One region of the Peribacillus sp. B65 genome, then DNA from elsewhere that is predicted to be linked to it. Evidence: riboswitches for the same ligand, from Rfam matches in the RefSeq annotation. Region 1 holds a riboswitch; each other region holds the start of a gene.

Region 1 (5,395 bases):
TCCCCTTCATCGAGTAAATCACGTACAATCTGCCGATCTGCCCTGAAAGGTGATATGAAGGCGGTCAATACGAACTGCCCACTATCCACGAATAACTTGGAAACCTCACCTATTCGTCTAATATTCTCGGTTCGATCCTCTTCAGAAAAACCTAAATCTTTATTTAATCCGTGGCGGATATTATCACCATCCAAAACATAACTTCGAATATTCCGATTATATAACTCTTTAGCGACCGCGTTCGCAATCGTTGATTTTCCGGAGCCCGAGAGACCAGTGAACCATAGAACTGTGCTTTCATGGCCGTTCTGCTTCCGGCGGAGCTCCTTGGTCAATGACGTTTCATGCCAAGTGACATTCGTACTTTTACTCATTAATAATCCCCCTCTTCATGTGGTCCTTCAATTTATGTCCGATCAGTTATAAACTTCATTCTTTTTTAGACCTTCGATCAATACCTCGATGACTTCTTTACGGCTAAAGGTAGCTGGAGGAATTTCTCCGTTACGCAGCATTTCCCTTACCTTCGTTCCAGACAGGATGACGTGGTCTTCCTTGCCATGAGGACAAGTTTTAGCGGAAGCCATATTGCCACATTCTTTACAATAAAAACTATGTTCAAAGAATAATAGCGTGATCCCTAACTCATCTGCGTTGAAATTCCCAAAGATTTTTTGAGCATCATATGTGCCATAATAATCGCCCACACCCGCATGATCACGTCCGACGATAAAATGGGTGCAACCATAATTTTTACGGACCATGGCATGGAAAATGGCTTCTCTAGGTCCTGCATAACGCATGGCAGCAGGGAAAACTGCAAGGGAGACGCGATCCTTAGGATAATATTTTTCAAGCAGCACTTTATAGCTTTCCATTCTTACATCTGCCGGAATGTCATCTGATTTAGTGGCACCTACGAGAGGATTTAAGAATAAGCCGTCGACAATCTCCAATGCTGTCTTTTGAATGTATTCATGTGCACGGTGAACAGGGTTCCTGGTTTGGAAGCCGACAACCGTTTCCCAGCCCTTTTCAGCAAAAGCTTTCCTTGTCTCGACCGGGTCCAAATAATTAGCTTGAAACTGCGGACGCTCTATTCTCTTGATCAACTTTATTTCCCCGCCGGCATATACATCACCGCGGTTATATAAATTTTTCACTCCTGGATGCTTCTCATCATCCGTTTGATAAACTAGTGTCGCTTCCAATTGCTTATCTGGTGTGTATATATCGGAAACGGAGAGAACCCCGTATGTTTCACCTTCATGAGTCAACGTTACTTCTTCACCTATAGTAAGGGTTTCGGCAGTTTCTTCGGTCAAAGGCAGCGTAATCGGGATGCTCCATACATGACCGCTGCTAAGCCTCATATCCTTGACCACTGTCTCATAGTCACTTTTTGTAAAGAATCCTTTAATTGGACTGTAGGCACCAGTGCCTATCAATTCAAGATCACTTAAAGCAATTTCATCGATTTCGATTGACTTTGTTATTTTACTAATATCATAATTTGGTTCCCAAAGATCGATTAGTGTTCCTCCGTGCGGTAAACTGATTGTCATGCTAATTTCCCCCTATGGTTTCTATTTATTTAAGATAAATGCAATCCGCATTCCGTTTTTTGAGCTCCTTGCCAACGGCCAGAGCGTAAATCATCTGCATTGAAGGCTGGTGCTGTACATGTTTTACATCCAATGCTCGGATATCCATTATCATGCAGGATATTATATGGAAGTCCGTTTTTATGGGCATAGCGCCAAACATCTTTCCATGTCCAATGTATGAGTGGACATATTTTAACTGACTTGAACTTATTATCCTTATTGATATACTCGGTCGAAGCCCTTGTCTCGGATTGCTCCCTCCGCAGTCCCGAAAGCCATGCTGTTGCCGTTGAAAGCACATCGGTAAGCGGAATGATTTTACGGATGTTACAGCACTTATTTGAATCTCTAACCCATAATTCATCCCCATATTCCGCTGCTTGTTCCTCAAGCGTCAAGGCAGGTTTCTTCATTTCTATCGAAAGCTTTGGATATCGCTTTTTCACTTGCTCGATCAATTGATAAGTTTCCTCAAAATGAACATCTGTATCAAGGAAAACTATTTTGGCAGAAGGATTGACCTTCGCCAATAAATCCGTAAGCACGATGCCTTCAATGCCAAAACTGCAAGCATAAATCAGTTCGTTTCCATAATGGTCATTCGCCCATTGCAGAACTTCCAAAGCACCTTTTGTCTCACTGTCTTCGGGAAATACAGGGAAATCCCCAGTGTTGAAATTTTCATAGTTTATTAATGCAGCCAACTTTGTAGCCCCCTCTAAAACTTGCTGTATCAGGTTAGAGTAACTGTTGATCAATACCCGTTGTAATCTTCTCCAGTTTATTTGACTCTAGGAAAAAAGAGACGAATCTAACCAATACTCTCTTTATATCAGTTAAATCCGCCTCTAGTTTTTCTAGTCAGCAGATACCTTATTTAATTCTTAATTTTTCATTTCTTTCCATTTGAATGATTTTACCATCCTGGACAATAAGTGTAATGGACCCATATTTCATAGAATTAAGCATTTCTTGAAGTCGTTCAAATATTTCTTCAAGCTGATTCTCTTTATCCAAGCCTGTTCCTCCTTTAAGAAAATCCGCGAATTTCTTATTTTCACCGCTGATCAAATGAATTTCTTAGATTTATATAATTCCAAACAACCTTACATTGTTATGGTTTGCCTACAACTTTCCAAAAAACAAAAATCTTTCCATGATGGAAAGATCCCAAGGTAAATATCTTTACCTTATCTTCCAAAATGATCAACATTTTGTTGGAGGTAGCACCTTGCATCGACCATGCAGGTTGCTGGACTTCAAAGGGCCAATTCCCTCCGTCGCTCTGGATAAGTTTTATTATTTTAAATATTAACATATATTTAATCCTTGTCAATGGAGTTTTCTTATAAAATAACTTGGTTTAATATTATGGATGAACTGTTATTTTTATACACACTATTCCGATTATGATTTTATGTTCATGTAAATATGAAAATAGACTCGTCTTTTTAGATAAAGACTCCAAAAAAATGAGTCTATTTTCATTAACAAGCCTATAATTGGCGCCAGTCATCATCTGAAAAAATAATTTCTCGAATTCCAGTCCTTTTAAACGAAGGGATTACTCGAATTCATTAATTTCTTAACTGTATCGCTTCTACAAATTCTTGAACTTGACTCTGGACCCGATCAATTAAATGCAAATCATTTATCTGTTTTTCTGAATTCTGTTTATCTATTTCCTTATCAACAAAATAAATGCCCTGCAGCGGCTCGCCTTTTAATATTGAAATTAATGGTTTAAGTGCATAGTCAATCGCCAATAGATGCCTGTTACTTCCGCCAATCATGATTGGCAGTACTGGCTTACCCTTAAAAGCACCTTCTGGCAGCAAATCAATCAAGGCCTTCAATACACCTGTATAAGAAGCCTTATAAACCGGTGAACCAATAATGACACCTCTAGCTGCTTGAATTTTCTCTGAAAGCTTTAAGATATCTTCGCTATTATATTTGCCTTGGAATAAATCATCTGCTGAGAAATCCGTGATTGAGAAATAAGCTGTGGTAAATCCTTCGTTTTCGACTAATGATTGAATATGTTTTAGTGAAATGTCCGTTCTGGACTGAATAGCCGGACTTCCTGATAAAATTACGATATCGCTCATTTAATATACCCCTCCAATATTACATGATTGCCAGATAAAATCTTCGTAAAGCATTTCGTACAGTATGCATTTATCGTAATAGTCTGAAAAATATAAGTCAAATCTTACACTCTGGACATCTACTCTGAATGAAACAAGAAACGGTCATATTTACGGCTTGATGCTCATGCCCTTAAATATGACCGTTTCATTATGTATGTTTTTGTTTGCCATGAATACCATATACCAAAAGTTGAGCAATGCTCTTAATTCGTTCAGAAGTAAAATATGGCTCCTTTTTCTGCTGGTGGATCTCATAATGTGTAGATAATGCCAATGTAAAAGAAATGATCCCTACATTAAATAGGATAATATCAGAGATATATTGTATCTCTCCACTATCTATTCTCTTCTGTATTTCAATATGCCTGGCATTCGGCTTGAAAATCTGATCTACATATTGCTTCGAAATATCTTGATCGAATTGTGTTTCCCTGAATAGTATCGAAAATTGTTCTTTATTATCAAGAATTTTATTTATCATGGTGCAAACATGATTCTCCACTAGATCATCCGTGGATAGATGGCTAGTCCCATCTTCAGTTTCCTCTTTCTCATCAGGGGTAATTGTAGCTAATAGCAAATCTTTTTTGCTGTCAAAGTATTTGTAAATAGTAGCTTCGGAAACATTGCATGCAGAGGCAATTTCATTCGTTCTTGTCATGTCAAAACCTTTAGTGGCAAAAAGAGTCCGGGCTACATTTATGATTCGTTCTTTCGTTTGCTGCCCTTTTTTCAAAAATATCAACCTTCTTTTATGATGATAAGACCGGTGTCACCAATCTATTTAACATGATATCCCGATGGTATCAATCGGTCAATATTACCTTTGATTCATTAGAATTCAATATTCCCATATATCATAAATAGAAAACATCGTCTAAATTGGGACGAAGTTTTCTTTTACAGAAAATCACTTAAAGGATGCATAGCCATCATCGACCATGACTACACTTCCATTGATCGCATCCGCTTCCTCTAACGATAATAGATAGACGGCATTTGCAACGGCTTCTGGCTTAATTAATTTACCGCGCATTTGACTTGCATTCAATTTATCGATGATTCCCATATCTTTATAGCCTTGAATAATAGGAGTGTCAACCCCGCCTGGCGCAATGCCCACTACCCGTATGCCATAAGCACCCAATTCCAAAGCGGCGGTCTGTGTCATCATTCTTACAGCTCCTTTAGTCGCCTGATAGGCAAAGGTTCCGTGGGAAGCTAAGTAGCCAAACACAGAAGCGGTATTAATAATGACCCCCTTGTTACCTAGCTCCTTCATTTTCCGTCCTGCTGCCATGATTCCAAAGGCAACTCCGTGCTGATTCACTCCAATCGTTTTGAAGTAACCCTCCATATCTTGATCGAGGATCATACCGCCTGCACCGATGCCGGCATTATTAAACATGATATCGATCCTTCCGAATCTTTCCGCTGCTTTTTTGATTAAGGATTCAACATCCTCCTGCTTAGAAACATCCGTTTTTACAAAAATGGCCTCTCCGCCATCCGCTGTTATCTGTTCAACGGTTTCCTGTCCCATTTCTTCATTAAAATCCGCAACAACGACCTTGTCCCCTTTTGCTGCGAATTTCAAGCATGTGGCTCGGCCAATACCGCTTGCTCCTCCTGTAA
Region 2 (5,395 bases), 310 kb from region 1:
ATCGACGGCGAAAAATTCTCCGCTTTCATTGTTGAGCGTGATTATGATGGCGTATCAACTGGTGCTGAAGAGAAGAAAATGGGAATCAAAAGCTCATCTACACGTACATTAATCCTTGAAGATGTACATGTGCCAGTCGAAAACCTTTTGGGTGTAGCCGGAAAAGGACATGTCATCGCTTTCAATATCCTGAATATCGGCCGTTATAAATTAGGTGTCGGTGCAGTCGGCGGATCTAAACGTGCCCTTGAGATTACAGCAGCTTATACGAATCAACGTCAACAGTTCAAAACGAAAATTTCCGATTTTAACTTGACGAAAGAAAAACTTGCAACAATGGCATCCAAAATTTATGCAGCAGAAAGCTCTGTATACCGTACCGTTGGCCTTTATGAACAAAGACAAAGCAAATTGACGGATGAGCAAGTGAAAGATGGTAAATCAATGGCTGCTGCAATCGCTGAATATGCCATTGAGTGTTCATTGAATAAATTCTTCGCTTCCGAAGTGTTGGATTATGTTACGGACGAAGGCGTACAGCTTCATGGTGGCTATGGTTTCATGCAGGAGTATGAAATTGAAAAAGCATATCGTGATTCCCGGATTAACCGGATCTTTGAAGGTACAAATGAAATCAATCGATTGCTTGTCCCTGGAACTTTCCTGAAGAAAGCACTTAAAGGGGAATTGCCGCTTCTTCAAAAGGCTCAAAGCCTGCAAGAGGAATTAATGATGATGATGCCGGAAGAACCTGGCGATGAGCCATTGGCACAAGAAAAAATGCTTGTTAGGAATGCTAAGAAAATCGGGATTCTGGCAGCTGGCCTTGCTGCACAGAAATACGGCAAAACTCTTGATCAAGAACAAGAAATCCTCTCCAACATTGCTGATATCGCATCCCTTGCCTATGCAGCGGAATCCGTGGTATTGCGTACGGAAAAAGCAATAGCAGCTACAGGCCTGGAGAAGAACAAACAAAAAGTGCTTTACACAGAAATCTTCGTTCAGGAAGCTTTCAATGAAATAGAACAGCACGCAAAGGAAACGTTAATCGCAGTGGAAACAGGCGATACTCTTCGCATCATGCTTGCGTCGCTCCGTAAGCTGACAAGGCATAATCCGATCAATGTCATTGCGAAAAAACGTGAAGCTTCCGTCAAGGTAATCGAAGCTGAAAAATATGCTCTTTAAGAAATGAATCAAAATCAGTAAAGGGAATGCCCGAGAAGGCATTCCCTTATTTCCTTTGATGAAATCGCATTGGAAATTCAAAAGACAATTCGTTGTATTGCGTGATGAAAACGGGTATTCTATTGATAGGTGGTGAAATGATGGGCTTAACATTATATTGGTACCCAAAATGCGGCACATGCCGTAACGCGAAGAAGTGGCTTGATAATCATGAACTGCAATATGAAGCAATCCATATAGCGGAAAATCCGCCTTCGCGAACAGAAATAGAACAACTATATAAAATCAGCAATTTGGAGTTGAAGAAGTTTTTCAATACTAGCGGTCAAAAATATCGGGAGCTTGGCTTAAAGGATAAGCTGAAAGAAGCTTCTGAAGCAGAGATGCTTGATATATTGTCCACAGATGGCATGCTTCTGAAAAGGCCGATTGTTACGGATGGCACCAAAGTGACGGTAGGTTTCAAAGAGGAGCAATTCGAACAGGTTTGGAACTGAAAATTTCTCGAAATATTTGGTTAATTCCTTACTTAAACAAACAATCTACCTTATAATGGAATAGATAAAATAAGATGTACATATGGAGGGTTAATAATGACAACAACACCAAAAGAACTTCGTTACACAAAAGAACATGAATGGGTCAAAACGGAAGATGGAACAGTGCGCATTGGAATTACAGCTTTCGCACAGTCCGAGCTTGGGGACATCGTATTCGTTGAGCTTCCGGAAATCGGCGATGAATTGAAAGCGAACGAACCATTCGGAAGTGTTGAATCCGTTAAGACCGTTTCTGAGCTTTATGCACCTATCAGTGGCAAGGTTGTTGAAGTAAACGAAGATTTAAGTGACAACCCTGAATATGTAAATGAGTCTCCTTATGAAAAGGCATGGATGGTCGTGCTTGAACCATCTAATAGCAGTGATATTGAAAGCTTGATGAGCGCTGAAGAGTATGAGAGTTTAATCAACGGTTAAAAAAAAGGAGAGGGGGGACTGAAAAGGCCTGCTCTCTTTTTCATTTGGTACCGTGGCAGTTGCACACATAATTCGTGAGATGGAGTGATGACATGGAGTGGGGCGAATTCGATAAAGTGATCATTGTAGAAGGCAGTTCCGATAGAAGAAAAGTTGCCTCCGTTTTAAATGAAGATGTGGAAATTAGATGTACGAATGGGACCATATCATTAACTAAGCTGGATGAATTAGTGGATGAATTGATGGACCGTGATGTTTATCTCCTTTTTGACGCAGATGAATCAGGAGAAAAGCTGCGGAAGCAGTTCCGAATGGAAATGCCTGAGGCGAACCACCTGTATATTAATAAAATGTACAAAGAAGTGGAAAGCTCACCCGAACATCATATCGCAACTGTGCTTCTATCTGCCAATATGAATGTGAAAATGAAATTTTTAAGTCAAAGGGTGAACGACTAATTGATGCAGGAATGGAAAGAAGAAGAGTGTAAGCTTGCTGTTGAAAATGGGGAAACCTTTTGCTTATATTTATATACCCCTTTATGCGGCACTTGTCAGGTTGCCTCCAAGATGCTGACGATATCCTTGGAGCTATTCCCGGAATTGAAGGCAGGCAAAATGAATATGAATTATGTCCAAGCAATTGCCGAATCATATGAAATCGAAAGTGTTCCATGTTTATTGTTTTTCAAAGAAGGACGGCTGCACAAAAAAATATATGCCTTTCAATCCGTTCCTTATTTGTACGGATTGCTTAAGGAAATCAGCTAAGAAACCAATCAGAACCGTGGTTGGTTTCTTTGTTGCGGACATATGAATGCTAGATGAAATTAAACAAAGAATATTCTAACAATTCATTGACTGATTTAATCTAAAATGCTATATTTTGAATTAAGTAACGGCAGAATTTAATAGTTCTTATCAAGAGTGGCGGAGGGACTGGCCCGACGAAGCCCGGCAACCGGTATAAATTTTTATATACGGTGCTAATTCCAGCAGAGTGTTGGCTCTGGTAGATGAGGTGTATTCTTGAAACCTCTTCTTATTGAAGTGGTTTTTTTGTTTATAAAAGGCCAAACATCATATAATTCCAACTAAATCCATAGAAAAAGGTGAAATCATATGTCAGGGAAAAAATTGCGTTTCGAAACATTGAGTGTTCATGGCGGTCTGCAAGCTGATGAAACAGGTGCACGTGCAGTTCCTATCTACCAAAGCAATGCATACTTGTTCAAAGACACCGACCATGCAGCGAATTTATTTGGCCTAAAGGAGAATGGCTATATATATTCACGACTCCATAATCCCACGATCAGCGTTTTTGAGGAAAGAATGGCCTTATTGGAAGGCGGAATCGGCGGATTGGCAACAGCAAGCGGAATGGCTGCCATCTCACTTTCAATCCTGAATATTGCCGCTGCAGGGGATGAGATTGTTTCAGCATCTACATTATATGGCGGTACGTATAACCTTTTTGAAAATACTCTTCCTAAATACGGGATTAAAGTGAAGTTCGTTTCTCCTGATGACCCTGAAAATTTCAAAAGGGCGATTACGCCAAGAACTAAAGCCATTTTTGCTGAAACCATCGGAAATCCAAGTTTGAGGGTGCTTGATATTGAAGCGGTAGCGAAAATCGCCCATGATGCCGGAATACCTTTAATCATTGATAATACCTTTGCGACACCGTATCTATGCAGACCAATTGATTTTGGAGCCGATATTGTCATCCATTCCGCTACAAAATGGCTTCTGGGAAATGGAACTACGCTTGGTGGTGTCATCGTGGATGGAGGGAAATTCGATTGGAACTCGCCAAATTACCCTGGCTTCACAGAGCCTGACCCAAGTTACGACAATCTGGTATACGCCGAGGCAGTTGGACCTGCCGCATTCATAACGAAAGCCCGAGTCCAGTTACTCCGTGATTTAGGACCTGCGCTAAGTGCCCAAAGTGCATTCCAGTTTACGCTGGGACTTGAAACGCTGCATGTAAGGATGAAAGAGCATCTATCGAACACCAAGTCTGTCATTAAATATTTAAAAAACCATCCTGCGGTGACTTGGGTTTCACATCCTGGTGATGAGGATCATCCCGATAAAGCCCTTGCGGAAAAATATTTGCCAAAGGGAGCTGGATCTGTTGTGACTTTTGGGATACAAGGTAATCGAGAAGCTGGGGCAAAACTTATCAATTCGGTGGAATTATGGTCCCATGTAGCGAATGTTGGGGATGCGAAGAGCTTGATCATCCACCCAGCCAGTACGACCCATCAACAATTGAATGAGGCAGGTCTTGCGAAAGCGGGTGTGAGTGCCGACCAAGTCCGTTTATCGATTGGGATTGAAAATGTAGAGGATTTAATAGAAGATTTGGAGCAGGCAATTGAAAAAGCGACGAATATCGTCTCCTTGACATCCAAAACGGTTTAAGTAAAGTTTCTGTATGCTTGTACTAGAAATATTATACATTGCGCTCCTTTTTTATCTATGATAAAATTTCTCCATACTAAAGAACTTAATGATGTACAAATATTCTATATATTAGCTCTTATCAAGAGAGGTGGAGGGATGTGCCCGATGAAACCCGGCAACCGACAAGGAGATTTCCTTGGAAAGGTGCCAATTCACACAAAGTTTAATCACTTTGGAAGATGAGAGGAAGGCCTGTTTCTTCACCTGCCTTTCTGCTCATGCAGAAAGGTTTTTTCTGTTTTAATTGGGTAAACTTTTACATGATATGAGAAACAGACTAATAATGTAGAGAAATCAACTAAGTTCATAGGTTTTATTGGATAAAAGAGGTGAGGGTTAATGATCACATTGACGAAAGTCAGTAAGCTGTTCCGAACAGGAAAAGGAAACAGTGAGACAATCAAGGCTGTAAATAATGTGAATGTTGAAATAAATAAAGGCGAGATTTTCGGTATCATCGGTTACAGTGGAGCGGGGAAAAGTACTTTGATCAGAATGCTCAATGGATTGGAAACACCAACAGAGGGATCCGTTGTAGTTGCTGAGAAGGAAATTTCAAAAATTAAAGGGGCTCAGCTCCGCAAGGCCCGTCAAGAAATCAGCATGATTTTCCAACATTTCAATTTATTATGGTCGAGGACCGTTCAGGAGAATATATCTTTCCCATTGGAAATTGCAGGAGTTTCTAAACCTGAGCGAACCAAGCGTGTGAACGAATTGATCAAGTTAGTAGGATTGGAAGGCAGGGAAAAG
Region 3 (5,395 bases), 1.8 Mb from region 1:
ATCAGGGAATGACCGGCAAATATATTATTGACATCAGAGCCTGAGCGATTAACGGCTACTACATAGGCTTGGTTCTCGATGGCACGGCTAATCAATAAGGCTCTCCAGTGATCGAGTCTCGGCTTTGGCCATTCAGCCGTAACGAATAGAACTTCGGCGCCTTTAGCGGTATGCGCTCGCTGCCATTCAGGGAAACGGATGTCATAACAAATGAAACCAGCACATATTTTTTCATCAAGAGTAAATAAACCATCCTTTTCTCCTGGCTTCAGGAAATGATGTTCATCCATTAACTGAAATAAGTGAAGCTTATCATATTCTTTTATGAGACTTCCCTGTTTATCGATGATGATCATGGTGTTATAGATTCCCTTGCTTGTTTTTTTCGCAATGGAACCGCCTACTATGTGAATCTCGTGTTTCCTTGCCTGTGTTTTAAGAAATTCAATCGTTTTTTCCGCCTCTTGATCAGCAATCTCATTTAACCTGCTTAAGTCGTATCCGGTTGTCCAAAGCTCTGGTAAAATGACGATATCGGGTTCTGACCGTGCTGCTTTTTCCAACCATTGTTCCGCAACCTGAAAATTGATATCCGGTTGCCCGAATGCTATATCCATTTGAATACAAGCTATTTTCCACTTCATCGTTTAAAACCCCCACATGTAAAAAATGCTTTACAAGACTATGATAAACATATATCATTTGTGTCTAGAATTTCAAGAAATTTCAGAGAAGGTGTATAAATGGTGCAATTCGAAAAATCCAGACAGCTTCAGGACCTGCCCAAGCAGTTTTTTGCCTCACTAGTCGCAAAAGTCAATGCCATCACGGAGCAAGGACATGATGTCATTAATTTAGGCCAGGGAAACCCTGATCAGCCGACACCAGACCATATCGTGAAAAGCTTGCAGTCTGCCGCTGAAAAAACGATTAATCATAAATATTCGCCATTCCGGGGGCATCAATATTTAAAAGATGCTGCTGCCGTCTTTTATGAACGTGAATTCGGTGTCAAGCTGGATCCGAAAAGTGAAGTGGCGATTCTCTTCGGGGGAAAGGCAGGCCTTGTCGAACTGCCGCAGTGTTTATTGAATCCGGGTGATACGATCCTTGTTCCGGATCCCGGCTATCCGGATTATCTTTCCGGTGTTGTTTTAGCCCAGGCAAAGACCGAATTCATGCCCTTGACAGAAGAAAATGATTTTCTTCCAAAATACAGTGACATACATAAAGAAGTGCTTGATAAAGCCAAAATGATGTTCTTGAACTATCCGAACAATCCCACAGGTGCTTCTGCAACTGAAAGTTTCTTTGATGAGACCGTCTCTACTGCAAAAGAGCATTCAATTTGTGTGGTCCACGACTTCGCTTATGGGGCGATAGGATTCGACGGAAAAAAACCGATAAGCTTTCTCCAGTCAGAGGGAGCGAAGGAAATAGGAATAGAAATATACACACTATCGAAAACATACAATATGGCAGGGTGGAGAGTCGGCTTCGCAGTGGGGAATAAGAGTGTCATAGAAGCTCTTGAACTATTACAAGACCATCTTTATGTGAGTCTGTTCCCGGCGATACAAGAAGCTGCCGCAAGCGCTTTGCTTGACTCGCAGAGCTGTGTAGAGCAGTTAGTGCAGATGTACGAGGGACGAAGGAATGTTTTCATTGAGGGATTGAGGGCAATCGGCTGGGATGTCAAAGCTCCTGCTGCATCATTTTTTGCCTGGCTCAAGGTACCTAAAGGTTTTACGTCCGAGAGTTTTGCAGACTATTTATTAACGCATGCCCACGTTGCTGTTGCCGCAGGGAATGGATTTGGTGAATTTGGCGAAGGTTATGTCAGGGTAGGGCTGCTGACTTCGGAAGAACGGCTGAAAGAGGCTGTGGAACGGATAAGTAAATTAAAATTATTTTAACCACAATGATATATCCGATTAATTCACCCTTAAATAGTTAAAACTTATTGACAAAGTAGGGATTACCTGTCAGAATACAAAATAAATTCTTAATCTTTCGATACTTGGATGCAAATTTATATATCAGCGTTTTCTTATTTTGAGCAGGTGGAGGGACTAGCCCTATGAAGCCCAGCAACCGACCGTAATTCCATTGTAAAATGGGGCGGAATTCTTCGCCGGATTTTTCTTGAAATCCACAAGGCACGGTGCTAATTCTTGCAGCCAATGGCTGGGAGATAAGAAGATGGCTTATTAAAGCCTCTTCTTTATGAAGGGGCTTTTGCCATTTTGAGACCATTTCAGGTTAATGACATCGAGAGTTTACTAACGTGATATAGGAGTGATCAAATGAGCGAGATAGTCGCTACTTATTTAATTCATGATTCTAAGGGAAATCATGAGAAAAAAGCAGAGAGCATTGCCTTAGGTTTGACTGTCGGGACATGGACGGACCTGCCCCATTTAGTCCAGAAACAACTGGAAAAACATAAGGGACGCGTCGTATCGGTGACACCACTTTCCGAAGAAGAGAGGGCAAACAGCTACTTTAATCGTAAAGTATACCGTTCGCTTATTAAAATTGCCTATCCGGCAAGGAATTTCTCCAATGATTTACCTGCAATCCTAACGACGGTCTTCGGCAAACTTTCATTGGACGGGGAAATAAAACTTATCGACTTGGATTTTGTCGGTGATATCCAAAAAGCCTTTCCCGGGCCGCAATTTGGCATTGAAGGCATTAGGAAAAAGATTGGCGTATTTAACCGGCCCCTGGTGATGAGCATCTTTAAAGGTGTATTAGGAAGAGACCTAACATTCCATAATGAGCAACTGAGGCAACAAGCATTAGGAGGTGTCGACCTAGTTAAAGATGATGAGATCCTCTTTGACCAGGAACTGACTCCATTTTTCGATAGAATAAAAACGGGAAAAAGAATATTGAATGATGTCTATGAAACCACTGGCCACCGAACTTTATATGCAGTCAATCTATCAGGGAAAACATTTGAATTATTGGATAAGGCAGAGCAAGCGGCTGATGCAGGGGCAGATGCCTTGTTGTTCAACGTTCATACATATGGTTTGGATGTATTGCAGGCCTTGAGTGAACATGATCGTATCAAGCTGCCGATCATGGCGCACCCCGCATATAGCGGGGCATTGTCAGCTTCATCATTTTATGGGGTCGGCTATCCATTATTGCTTGGTAAATTAGTAAGGTTATCAGGTGCGGATTTATCCTTGTTTCCGTCCCCTTATGGAAGTGTCGCACTTGAAAAAAAGGAGACCTTGGCGATTGCTGAAGCTCTGACAAAAGATGAACTTTCATGGAAAAAAGCCTTCCCTGTTCCCTCTGCTGGCATTCATCCGGGCATGGTTCCGGATCTAATCAAGGATTTTGGAATCGATAGTGTGATTAATGCCGGAGGTGGAATTCACGGGCATCCTGATGGAGCAGATGGCGGGGCAAAGGCTTTCCGATCCGCTGTGGAAGCCGTACTGGCAGGAAAGGAACTATCTGAAGCGGCTGCTGAGGATGAAACACTAAAAAAAGCTCTTGTGTTATGGGGAGGCCTATAAGAAATAATGAAACCGATCATCTTTTGTGATTTTGACGGAACGATCACCAACTCGGATAATATCATTTCCATCATGAAGAAATTTGCGCCTCCGGAATGGGAAGCGTTGAAAGACGGTGTCCTTCAGCAAAAAATCAGTATATCTTCAGGAGTAGGGGATATGTTTTCCCTGCTTGATAGCGGCTTGAAGGATGACATCATCCAATATGTAAGAAAGACGGCCGGCATTCGTCCAGGGTTTTATGAATTCGTTGAGTATACGAAACAAGCCAACATCCCTTTATATATTGTAAGCGGGGGCATGGATTTTTTCATTGCTCCGCTTTTAAATGATATCTTGCCAACAGAGTCCGTTTATTGCAACCGTGCATTTTTTGATAAGGAAAAGATTTATATTGAGTGGCCGCATTCTTGTGATGATCAATGTAATAATGGTTGCGGTTGCTGCAAGCCATCCATTATGAGGGAAATTGCGGGTGCGGAAGATTTTAAATTCGTTATTGGAGATTCAGTAACGGATTTTGAAGCTGCAAAACAGGCGGATTTTGTCATAGCCCGTGACATACTGCTTGAAAAATGCGATAGGGAAGGGATTCCACATCAAGGATTTGAAACGTTTTTTGATGTAATTGATATTATTAAGCAGCAAAAGGTGGGTAAAGCGTGAATAATCATTCTAAAGAATGGCAGGAGCTGGCAGATATTAAAGCTGAACTGGCCGAAAGGGATTGGTTTATGGGAACTAGCGGGAACTTGTCCATTCGGGAGCCTAAAAGACCTTTCTTTTATATTACGGCAAGCGGTAAGGATAAAAGGAAGCAATCGGATTCGGACTTTTTACTGGTGGATTTAAAAGGAAAGCCAGTTGAAGAAACGAACCTAAGACCATCGGCCGAAACTTTACTTCATACAGTCATTTACCGGAAAACGAATGCGAACTGTGTACTCCATGTCCATACAGTTGAAAATAATGTGATATCCGAATTGTACGGGGATGAAGGCCAAGTTTCATTTCGTAATCATGAAATCATTAAAGCGACCGGTCGGTGGGATGAAGATTCGGAACTTCGGATTCCAATCATATATAATCATGCTGACATTCCGCTGTTATCAGATAAGTTCGAGCCACATGTCGAAGAAGACTCTGGCGCCGTGCTGATCCGCAATCATGGTATTACGGTTTGGGGTAAAAGCGGACTCGAAGCAAAGAGAATACTTGAAGCTTGCGAATTTTTATTTCAATATCAACTGTTGCTTAATCAACAAAAGGCATTTGCAGTTTCTTTAAGATAAACACTAATGTAGGAGGAATGAATGATGGCGACGATCAGATTCCAGGAAACAAACGAGGTTATTGAAAACGGTGAACAGGTAAAAGGCTTTTTAGAAACACAAGGGGTTATTTATGAGCAATGGGACATTTCTAAATTACCGGCCCATCTCGTGGAAAAATACGATCTAACAGATACTGAAAAGGAGGAAATCCTTGCAGCATTCCAATCAGAGATAGCGGAAATCTCCGAAAGAAGAGGCTATAAAGCGCATGATATCATCACATTATCCGATGCGAATCCGAACTTGGATCAAATGCTTGAAAACTTTAAGCAGGAACATCACCATGAAGATGATGAAGTGCGTTTCATAGCAGGCGGTACGAGTATCTTTGCGATTGAAGGCAAAGAGAAACAGTGGTTTGACGTGCGCCTTAATCCAGGTGATCTTATTAGTGTACCAGAATCAACAAGACATTATTTCACGCTTGCAGAAGATAGAAAAACTGTTGCTGTCCGCATTTTCGTTACAGCGGCAGGATGGGTGCCGATTTACGAAAAAGACGAAGTTCAAGCATGAATCAAT

What was found. A riboswitch is a leader RNA that binds a small molecule or an ion and turns the genes downstream of it on or off. The one in region 1 is predicted to bind S-adenosylmethionine.
Region 2: another riboswitch for S-adenosylmethionine. It lies ahead of ACSR9O_RS12820 (O-acetylhomoserine aminocarboxypropyltransferase/cysteine synthase family protein); the one in region 1 lies ahead of ACSR9O_RS14375 (YezD family protein).
Region 3: another riboswitch for S-adenosylmethionine. It lies ahead of mtnW (2,3-diketo-5-methylthiopentyl-1-phosphate enolase); the one in region 1 lies ahead of ACSR9O_RS14375 (YezD family protein).

The regions. Positions count from the first base shown of each region.
Region 1 is NZ_CP195840.1:2,932,646-2,938,040, forward strand. Features, by position in the region: gene cysC (adenylyl-sulfate kinase) at 1-374, opposite strand, end outside; gene sat (sulfate adenylyltransferase) at 417-1,565, opposite strand; gene ACSR9O_RS14370 (phosphoadenylyl-sulfate reductase) at 1,595-2,299, opposite strand; gene ACSR9O_RS14375 (YezD family protein) at 2,481-2,624, opposite strand; SAM riboswitch class I at 2,795-2,903, opposite strand; gene ssuE (NADPH-dependent FMN reductase) at 3,185-3,718, opposite strand; gene ACSR9O_RS14385 (TetR/AcrR family transcriptional regulator) at 3,909-4,496, opposite strand; gene ACSR9O_RS14390 (SDR family NAD(P)-dependent oxidoreductase) at 4,671-5,395, opposite strand, start outside.
Region 2 is NZ_CP195840.1:2,619,764-2,625,158, forward strand. Features, by position in the region: gene ACSR9O_RS12795 (acyl-CoA dehydrogenase FadE) at 1-1,191, shown strand, start outside; gene ACSR9O_RS12800 (arsenate reductase family protein) at 1,332-1,688, shown strand; gene gcvH (glycine cleavage system protein GcvH) at 1,785-2,168, shown strand; gene ACSR9O_RS12810 (toprim domain-containing protein) at 2,261-2,626, shown strand; gene ACSR9O_RS12815 (thioredoxin family protein) at 2,630-2,938, shown strand; SAM riboswitch class I at 3,083-3,190, shown strand; gene ACSR9O_RS12820 (O-acetylhomoserine aminocarboxypropyltransferase/cysteine synthase family protein) at 3,290-4,600, shown strand; SAM riboswitch class I at 4,716-4,828, shown strand; gene ACSR9O_RS12825 (methionine ABC transporter ATP-binding protein) at 4,982-5,395, shown strand, end outside.
Region 3 is NZ_CP195840.1:4,685,277-4,690,671, reverse strand. Features, by position in the region: gene ACSR9O_RS22920 (carbon-nitrogen family hydrolase) at 1-644, opposite strand, end outside; gene ACSR9O_RS22915 (pyridoxal phosphate-dependent aminotransferase) at 744-1,916, shown strand; SAM riboswitch class I at 2,048-2,201, shown strand; gene mtnW (2,3-diketo-5-methylthiopentyl-1-phosphate enolase) at 2,307-3,539, shown strand; gene ACSR9O_RS22905 (2-hydroxy-3-keto-5-methylthiopentenyl-1-phosphate phosphatase) at 3,546-4,205, shown strand; gene ACSR9O_RS22900 (methylthioribulose 1-phosphate dehydratase) at 4,202-4,831, shown strand; gene ACSR9O_RS22895 (cupin domain-containing protein) at 4,856-5,389, shown strand.